DNA from 2 places in the Bradyrhizobium sp. 142 genome. Region 1 is predicted to be linked to the other one. Evidence: predicted binding sites of a transcription regulator. Region 1 holds the regulator's gene; the other holds the start of a gene.
The links. Region 1 encodes LexA, which represses DNA repair genes until DNA is damaged. Its sites were predicted from a motif close to TGTTCNNNNTGTGTTCNG; they were not measured.
Positions count from the first base shown of each region.

Region 2: a site for LexA is predicted at 2,522-2,539, ahead of IVA82_RS11605 (DNA repair protein). Genes of this name have one in related genera too.

Region 1 is NZ_JADPKQ010000118.1:43,447-48,429, forward strand. Features, by position in the region: gene glp (gephyrin-like molybdotransferase Glp) at 142-1,353, shown strand; gene lexA (transcriptional repressor LexA) at 1,529-2,230, shown strand; gene IVA82_RS12080 (hypothetical protein) at 2,797-3,231, shown strand; gene IVA82_RS12085 (GAF domain-containing protein) at 3,452-4,393, shown strand; partial or broken gene IVA82_RS12090 (ComEC/Rec2 family competence protein) at 4,403-4,983, opposite strand, start outside.
Region 2 is NZ_JADPKQ010000113.1:3,686-8,668, forward strand. Features, by position in the region: gene IVA82_RS11595 (error-prone DNA polymerase) at 1-187, opposite strand, end outside; gene IVA82_RS11600 (DNA polymerase Y family protein) at 184-1,773, opposite strand; gene IVA82_RS11605 (DNA repair protein) at 1,673-2,458, opposite strand; gene IVA82_RS11610 (UdgX family uracil-DNA binding protein) at 2,623-4,032, shown strand; gene IVA82_RS11615 (inorganic phosphate transporter) at 4,130-4,983, shown strand, end outside.

The DNA.
Region 1 (4,983 bases):
CGCCGGACCTGACGGCTACTCTTACCGGGCAAAGTCAGGCACGATGATTCATCCTGCCTCGCCGTCGTTTTGCCTCTGCGCTCGCGCTCGGCTAGAACTTCGCCGTTCTTCGTCCGACCGTGCCCTGCAGGAGTTTTCCCCGTGGTCTTGATGCCGGTTTCTGACGCGCTCGCAGCGGTGCTGGCGGGGACAGAGCCTCTGGCCGAAGAGGTGATCCCTCTCGCCGATGCCTTCCATCGCGTGCTCGCGCGCGACGTCGCGGCGCGGCGTACGCAGCCGCCGCAGGCGATGTCGGCGATGGACGGATATGCCGTGCGGACAGCCGATGCGGCAAAGATCGATGCAGAACTCCACCTGATCGGCGAGGTCGCCGCGGGCCGCCCGTTTGCGGGAACGGTCGGGGCAGGCGAAGCGGTGCGAATCTTCACCGGCGGCGTCGTTCCCGATGGCGCTGATGCCGTCGTGATCCAGGAGGATACGGGCGCGGATGGCAAGCGCATCACGATCAAGGAAGCCGCAATCGTGGGGCGTCACATCCGCCCCGCCGGCGTCGATTTTCGCGAGGGCGACGTGTTGCTGCGGACGGGCACCCGCCTTACCGAACGAGATCTGGCGCTCGCCGCCGGCATGAATCAGCCCTCCCTTCCGGTCCGCCGCCGTCCGAAGATTGCGATTCTCGCGACCGGCGACGAGCTGGTGATGCCGGGAACCGCACCCGGCCCCGGACAGATCGTTTATTCCAACGGCTTCGCCCTGCACGCGCTAGCGCGCAGCGAAGGCGCTGAAACCATCGACCTTGGAATTGCCGCGGATACCCTGGACGCCACCACCTCCGGCATCCGCCGCGCCCGCGACAGCGGCGCAGACATCCTGATCACGACGGGCGGCGCATCTGTCGGCGACCACGACCTGGTCAAGCCGGCGCTGGAGGCCGAGGGCATCTCCATGGCTTTCTGGAAGATCGCGATGCGGCCGGGCAAGCCGATGATGCACGGACGGCTCGGCGCGATGCGCGTGATCGGCCTGCCCGGCAATCCCGTGTCATCCTACGTTTGCGCGTTCCTGTTCCTGGTTCCGCTGATTCGCGCGCTGTCTGGCGGCTCAGTGATTCATCACCGCCGCGAGCGCGCCGTGCTCGGCCGCGATGTCGGTTCCAACGATGCGCGCGAGGATTATCTTCGCGCGCATCTGGAGGTGCGGGAGGACGGAGCGCTGGTCGCCCTTCCCGTCAACCATCAGGATTCTTCGCTGCTTGCGAATCTGGCTGCGGCGCAGGCACTTCTCGTGCGCGCGCCGTTCGCGCCGAAGGCCGAGGCGGGCATGCCTTGCGAAGTGCTGCGGCTGCCGGCTTGAACGCGCCGACCGCACGCGTTTCCATAACTTTGTCGCGTTCACGGTAAATTAAGCAGTTGCGGAACACATATCGAACATATAGTGTCCGTTCATGATTTGTTTCGAGCATCTAGCGGCTCGCCGCTGAATTCGCCGTCTCGGAATCGAACGACATCAACCGGGGGATTTGGTCGAGATGTTAACGCGCAAACAATACGAGCTTCTGCGGTTCATCAGCGAACGTTTGAAGGAAAGCGGCGTGCCGCCCTCTTTCGACGAGATGAAGGACGCGCTCGATCTGCGCTCGAAGTCGGGTATCCATCGCCTGATCACCGCGCTCGAGGAGCGCGGTTTCATCCGGCGTCTGCCCAACCGCGCCCGTGCCATCGAGGTGATCAAGCTGCCCGAGCTCCAGGCCGCCGCCGGCACCCGCCGCGGTTTCACGCCGAGCGTCATCGAAGGCAATCTCGGCAAGGTGCGCGCGAGCTCCAGCGCGTCTACGGACGACGGTGAACGCCCCGTTGCCGTGCCGGTGATGGGCCGCATCGCGGCCGGTACGCCGATCGAGGCGTTGCAGACCCGCAGCCACACAATCAGCGTACCGCCCGACATGCTCGGTTCAGGCGAACATTACGCGCTCGAAGTGCGCGGCGATTCGATGGTCGAGGCTGGCATCCTCGACGGCGACATGGCGCTGATCCAGCGCAACGAGACTGCCGATACCGGCGACATCGTCGTCGCGCTGATCGACGAGGAGGAAGCAACGCTGAAGCGCTTCCGCCGCCGTGGCGCCTCGATCGCGCTCGAGCCCGCCAACGCGGCTTATGAGGTGCGCATCCTGCCGCCGAACCGGGTCAAGATTCAGGGCAAGCTGATCGGGCTGTACCGGAAATACTGAGCGTACCCGACGGTCACGCGATACCCATTGGAGCGGACGGATTGTCCGCTCCGGCTGGATGGTCTCTCTGGTTCTGCACAGATGATCCGGCCACCCCTCCAGCGCTACATCCTCGGCACGCCGCACGAAGCAGTCATCGCTTCGCGGCCTTGTGAGACCGAGGAGACAACCATGCGCAAGATCATTCTGAGTATGCTCATGACCGCTTTGATCGGGGCGCCGCTTCGCAAGCCGTCGCCGCACAGTCGCATCATCATGCCCGCAAGGAGACAGCGGTGAGCACGCAATTCCGCAATGCCCACAGCGCGGTCGAACAAACGTCGCAGCCGAATTGGCCGTATTCCGGCTGGTCTGCACCAGCGGGCCGCTGACGTTCGAGTCCGCGCAAAATGCACGGACGCAGGCTTTGTTCCTACTGGATTCGGGAAAGATAATGTGATCGCAGCCTGCGGCGGCGAGCCGCAGATTTGCCTACAACCGAGCAGATGCTTATGTACTTTCCACTCTGATAGAGGCCTGCGCCTCAGAAGAGGCGCGGGTTGCTATCTTCGAATGAGGAGCACCCGATGTGTGACTACAGCCTGCATGCCGTCGCGACGCGCCCGGCCGAAGTCGGCGAGACGATCGTCACGACAACCTTCCGCGGCACCTCGACGCGCGGCTTCGCCTCCGAAGCCGATCTCTCCGTCGCGGTCTGCCTGCTGCCGGGAACGGAGCTCGCCTTCGCCGACAACGTCCGCTACGACAATCGCTGGATCTGGACGCGTACCGTCAACTCGCGCGTCGGAAAGTTCGGCAAGATCGATTCGCACATTCCCGATCGCCACCACGACGCGATCGAATTTCCCGACGGCAAATACGTGTTGGTCACGCAACTCGTCGAAGGCCAGCGCGCAACCGTGCTGCAGCTGCCGGTGAGCCAGCCGGTCGGCGAACGCGAGCACAAGCCGCAGATCATCGCCGACAGGCAGCCGACCGTCACCCGCTTGCCGATCGGCTGACACTGCCGTCCCCGGCCGCAAGGTCGAGGCCAGGATTGAAATTGCCATCGCCGGCCGAGGCCGGCGAGATGGAGTGTTTTGCGGCCCTCGAATTCAGATGGGCGGCTCCTGCCGCCCGTACACGTCGCACGAAGTTTGGGCCGCCCTGCCTGAATTTTGAACGCCCGCTCCGTGGCCAAATGGCCGATGCTGATGCAGCTTGAGGCGGCGGGCACGCTCGATGAAGACCTTCATTCGCGTCGTTGAACTCTGGGTGCCTGACCAGACGCGCATGCGGCTGGAATTCGGCGGCGGCCTCTACAGCGAAGGCCTGTGCGCGTTCAGGGCCGTAAGCGAAAACTTGCGCTTCGGATATGACGAGGGCCTACCAGGCAAGGCCTGGTCCAGCGGCCACCCCGTGATCCTCACCAAATTCGCCAACTCGTATTTCAAGCGGACCGATCAGGCCATCGCGGCGGGGCTGACCTGCGGCGTGGCGGTGCCGGTGTTTGCCGGCGAATTTTTGCAAGCCGTCATGGTGCTGTTCTGCGGCGACGACGAGGCGCATGTCGGCGCGATCGAGCTCTGGCACAACGATCCGGACGTCTCCCACGAGATGGGGCTCGTCGACGGCTATTATGGCGCCGCGGACATGTTCGAGTTCAACTCGCGCCACACCAAATTTCCACGCGGCTTCGGCCTGCCCGGACGCACCTGGAAAGCGGGCGCACCGCTGATCATCAAGGACCTGCACGACGCCAAAAGCTTCCTGCGCTGGGAGGACGCCGCCAAGGTCGGAATCAACCTGGGCGTCGGCGTGCCCTACCGGACCGGCGCCGACCACACCTGGGTCCTGACATTCCTTTCCGCGCAGGCCACGCCGATTGCGCGGCGCTTCGAGATCTGGGTGCCGGACGCGGCCCGTTCGGCGCTGGTCTTTCGGGCCGGCGATTGCAGTGCGCAGACCGACCTTGCCGCGCTCTATGCGACGAAATCCATCGTCAGAGGCGAAGGAAGCATCGGCGGAGCCTGGGCAACCGGCATGCCCGCGCTCAACGACGATCTCTCGCATGACGCCTCGATCGCGGCCTCGGAAGCTCGCGTATCGGGGCTGAGCCGGATGGTGGCGCTGCCGGTCATCGGCAATGCTGGACTCGAAGCCCTGTTGGCCTGGTATCTGTAGCCGTTCCGCTCAATCCTCGGCCTGCAAGTCGGCCTCCGATGGTGTTGCGTCCTTGCTGCGGGGCGCGGCCGTCTTCGGCGCAAGGCTCGTGTCGAAATCACCCTCGCCTGCGACGGCCGGCGACCATGGGCGGCTCGTGCCTCGCGCCCTCACCGCTTGAACCGCAAAGCCGTCGCCGCGCTGCGTCAGCGCCAGCGCGCCCTGTGCGGTGAGGCGTTGCCGATCGACCACCATCGCCGCGCAATCCGGCGGCGCAGGCCGAGCGGTGACCACCAGCGCAGCGCGACTGCAATCATCAGCCAGCGCGTCGACGCGCAGCGCTAGCGCAACCAGGCGTCCGTCGGCAAGCGGCGTCACGCAGCCCAAATCGTCGCACGACGCGCCATCGCTGAGTGCGGCGTTGCCGGCGTTGCGAGGATCGGCATCCGCCGCGAGCCATTCCTTGAGCAGAAAGGCGTCCTTGCTCGTCCTGATCAGATGCATCTGCCCGTCCCTGCTCCGCACCGCAATGCTCTGGCCGTCACCGGCAATCAGGACATCGGGCTGCCGGGCAGAGAGTCCCCAGGCGATCGAAGCCTGCAGCACCAGCG
Region 2 (4,983 bases), on a different contig from region 1:
GCACCTCGGCATTGTCGAGCTCCTTGTAGGCACGCACGACGCCGGCAAGCGTGTTGTGATCGGCGATGCCGATCGCGGGAACGCCAAGGATGCTGGCCTGGTGCACATAGGCGCGTGGATCCGAGCCGCCGCGCAGGAAGGAGAAATTGGTGGTGATGCCGATCTCGGCATAGGCTGATGTCGTCATGCGAAGAGACCGTGCACATACCAGTTGGCGGGAACGGGCGTACCCTCGTCATCGATGAGCTCGTTGTCGTAAAGACCGTCGCGAAAGATCCAGAAGCGCAGGCCTTCGGCATCTTCGATGCGAAAATAATCCCGCGTCAGCTGCTTGCCGTCCTGCCGCCACCATTCCATGGCGATGCGTTCGGGCCCCTCCACCCGCACCACCGCATGCAGCGCGCGCCGCCAGGTGAATTGATGCGGGGCGCCGTCCGGGACGGTTGCGAACGGCACCTTGATCGGCTCCGGCCTGTCGAACAGCCGCAAGGGCCGCAGCGGCGGTTCGCTCGCGACGCGCGCCGGCCATTCGGCCTGCATGGTGGCGGCGAGATGATGCTGCGCAGGCGCGGCCAGCACCGCATGCTCCGGAATATGGGTGTCCTGCGGCAGGTGCACGACGACGCGCTTACCGCCGATGCGCGCGGCGATGCGGTCGATCAGTGCGGCGAGTTCGTCATTGTCGTGGACATGGGCGTCGAGATCGCGCTGCTCCTGCACCACGATCTCGGTGCGGCTGGCCGACAGCCGCACCATGTCGAAGCCGAAACCGGGGTCGAGGGGATCGGCGAGCGCATCGAGACGCTCGCGGAACAGACGGTCGATGACCGCGCTTTGCGTCACCGGACGCCCGGTCTCGACCATGATCGCACGCACCACGCCGTCGGTACGGAAGAACGCGGCCTCCAGCCGCCGCGCGCCCTTGCCCTGCTTCTCCATGGAGGCGATCAGCGTGTCGGCGAGCCGCGACAACGTCATCGCGATCATGGTGTCGGTCGCGATCGGCTCGGCAAAGCGTTTTTCCACGATGTAGTCGGGCAGCGGTTTTCGCGGGCTGATCGGTGCATCGCCCTGCCCCAGCGCATGCGCGAGCAGCGTGGAGAATCGCGCGCCGAACCGTGCCGTGATCTCATGGGAGCTGCGGGAGGTGACATCGCCGATGGTTTTCAGGCCGGCACGGCGCAGGCCGGTGGTGATGGCCTCGCCGGCACCGAGTGCGGACACCGGCAGGGCGCTGATCGCCTCCGCCTCCCCGCCATCGGCGACGATGGTGCCAGGTGCCTGCCGCGTCAGCGTGCGCGCACAGACCGAGGTGCCGGCGATCGCCGCGCTGATCGCAAAACCCTGGCGGGAAAGCGCACGGACCAGCGTCTGCAACAGCGCGGCTTCGCCGCCGAACAGATGCGCACAGCCGGTGATGTCCAGGAACAGCCCATGCGGCGGATCGAGCGCCACCAGCGGCGTGAAGCGGTCGCACCAGTCGGCGATGTCGCTGAGCGTCTTTGCATCGGCCGTGACATCGGCGTCGAACACTTTTAGATCCGGACACATCGCCCGCGCATTGGCCAAGGGCAGGCCGATGTGCAGGCCGAGGCGCTCGGCGGCCTCGTCGAGCGCATGGATCACCAGCGCGTTGTTGTCCTTGGCGACGACGATGCCGGGCTCATTATTACTACCCAGCTCGCCGTTGAAGAACCGCTTGATCCGGTCGATGGGCAGGCGCGGCAGCCACAGGCTGAGGATACGCCGACGATTCAGAGAACTGGCACTCATCACACTTCCATTCCATGATCCACCGGCCGCACGGGCCATGACGATTGCGCAAGAGCTCGGCATCGAAGCGCGGCGCGCCCCAGGCACTCCATATCGCGCCCGGCGGCGAATGCGCCGCGCGCAGCATCCATCGTGTCTCTGCGGTCGAGGGCAAAGGCTGCGCGGCCATCCGCAGCAGCAGGCCGGTCACGCCGGATGACTGCGCGGCCAACGTCAGCTTGCGGCTTGCCACGAGGTCGAACTGTCTGGTCTCGCCCCAGAGCTCGAGCACGACGGCGCCAAGCGCGTCGCAGGCGAGCGCGTCGGCCGAGGTGCGCAGCGCGCTCTCCACATCGGCGGCACGCACCATCACCACGCGGCGCGGATCGAGGCCGAGCTCGGCGAGCCCGTGCATCGACAGCGCGCCTGTTTCCGTGTCCGAAAATTCCTGTCGCACCCACAGCAACGGCTTGCGCTCCGTCACACGACCCGCAAGCCCGCTGACAAAGCCCGTCGCGGCCGTGCCCTGGCGGCCCTCACAAAACACCTCGTGGATCGCCGCGCGCGCGAGCCCGCCCTGCAGTGCCCCATCGGCTTCCGGGTGGCCCAGTGCCACGCGATCGCGATGATGCACGGTATCCGAAATCTCGATGCGCTCGATCTGGCTGCGCAAGGTCGCAAGCGCGCTCCTACGTGCGCCGCTCATGCTCGCCACTCCTTCAGAGGTGATTGCCGTGGCTCTCGAAAAGAGACCAACAGCTGGCTCATTTGTTCATGATATGTTCTAATATAAAGCTAACGGGCGCACGAGAGTCAATCGAATTGGCGCGTCTGCAGATTCATGAGCGGAATCAATAGGATTCGAGTGCCATGTACCTCATTACCCTGGACTGTGAGACCGATTTCGACGGCTGGCGTAAAGCCGCACGCGCATTCGCGCTGCATCATGTCGCACCGGCGGACGTGACGTGGCGCGTCCAAGGCCAAATAAAAGACCAGGCGCCACCCGGCCTGTCCGAAGCGCCGAGCCTTCCGCCGATCGAGACCGAGGGCACGTTCACCGTGCCGGCCAACTTCATCGAGCTTGCACGCATCGCGATCCTGCATCGCGACGATGAGCGCTTTGCGCTGCTGTATCGCCTGCTGTGGCGGTTGAAGGCCGATCACGATCTTCTGGAAACGATGACCGATCCCGACGTGACGCAGGTCGCGACGATGGCAGGCGCAGTGCAGCGCGATGCGCAGCGGATGCGCGACCTCGTCCGCTTCCGCGAGATCGGGCGCGAGCAAAAGGCGCATTACGCCGCTTGGTTCGAGCCGGAGCATCACATCGTCGCATTCGCCGCGCCGTTCTTCGCGCGTCGTTTTGCCGATATGCCATGGTCGATCCTCACGCCTGATGTTTGTGCCCATTGGAACGGTCACGCGATCTCCTTCACGCCCGGGATCAGCCGGACGGAATGGCCTACCCCTGGCCGCCTGGAGGAAACCTGGCGGCGCCATTTCCAGCCCGACCGGCTAACGACGACTGACGCGCCGGTGAAGCGCCGGAGGAACCTCCAGGACACATCAATACTTGGATCGATACTTGGACCTCTGCTCGCTGATGCCGAACGCTGGACCGGCGGACGGATCTCCCCACGCCCGGAACCGATTATGGGACGCAAACCTGCCACCGACAATCTCGAAGCCCTCCGCGAGGAGGCCGCGCACTGCCGCGCCTGCCATCTCTACAAGGACGCGACCCAGACCGTATTCGGCGAAGGCCCGAAGTCAGCCAACATCATGCTGGTCGGCGAACAGCCCGGCGACAAGGAAGACCTCGCCGGCCATCCCTTCGTCGGTCCGGCCGGCCAGATGCTCGACCGCGCGCTGGAGGAGGCCGGCGTCGACCGCAAGAAGGTCTATGTCACCAACGCGGTCAAACACTTCAAATTCGTGCCGCGCGGAAAAATCCGCCTGCACCAGAAGCCGAACACGCCGGAAATCAAGGCGTGCCGGCAATGGTATGAGCGGGAAGTTTCGGCAATCCAGCCCGACCTCGTCGTGGCGATGGGCGCGACCGCCGCGCAAAGCGTGTTCGGCAAGATCACCCCGATCGGCAAGAACCGCGGCCGGCTGATCGAGCTTCCCGACGGCCACAAGGCGCTGGTGACGGTGCATCCGTCCTACCTGCTGCGGCTACCAGATCCGGAAGCCAAGGCGTTGGAATATCGGCGCTTTGTCGAAGATTTGAAGATCGCCGCCGATTTGCAGAAGAAAGCCGCGCGGGCCGCCTAAATACTGGCAAGAAAGCGGCTTTCACGCCTCGGTTGTCATCCAGCCTTCAAATCCATCGCGGACAATACCCTTACTTGAAAGTTAAGGGCGTCCAGACATGACCGATGTTGCATTCGACCGCGCGGTAGCCGATCCCGCGCCGATCCAGCCGGCGTCGCGGCCAAATCTCGACAAGGGCTTCAACCCGCTGACGATGATCCTGTTCTTCGGCATCCTCGCCACAGGCCTGCTGTTCGTCGCCTACAGCATCTATGTCGACGTCAACGCGACCGGCGCGCGCGTGACGACCTACCTGCCCTATATCCTGCTGTTCGTCGCGCTCCTGATTGCGCTCGGCTTCGAGTTCGTCAACGGCTTTCACGACACCGCCAATGCGGTGGCAACCGTGATCTACACCCATTCGCTGCCGGCCGAAGTCGCCGTGATGTGGTCCGGCTTCTTCAACTTCCTCGGCGTGCTCATGTCCTCCGGTGCGGTCGCCTTCGGCATCGTCTCGCTGCTGCCAGTGGAGCTGATCCTCCAGGTCGGCTCCAGCGCCGGCTTCGCGATGGTGTTCGCGCTGCTGATCGCCGCAATCCTGTGGAATCTCGGCACCTGGTCCTTCGGCCTGCCGGCCTCCTGCTCGCACACACTGATCGGCTCGATCATTGGCGTCGGTATCGCCAACGCGGTCATGCGCGGCCGCGACGGCACCTCGGGCGTGGACTGGAGCAAGGCGACCGAGATCGGCTATGCGCTGTTGCTGTCGCCGCTGGTCGGCTTCATCTGCGCCGCCCTGCTGTTGCTGGCGCTCAAGTTCATCGTGCGCAACCCGGCGCTCTATGCTGCACCCGAAGGCAACAAGGCGCCGCCGCTCTGGATCCGCGGTCTGCTGATCGCGACCTGCACCGGCGTCAGCTTTGCGCACGGCTCCAACGACGGCCAGAAGGGCATGGGCCTGATCATGCTGAT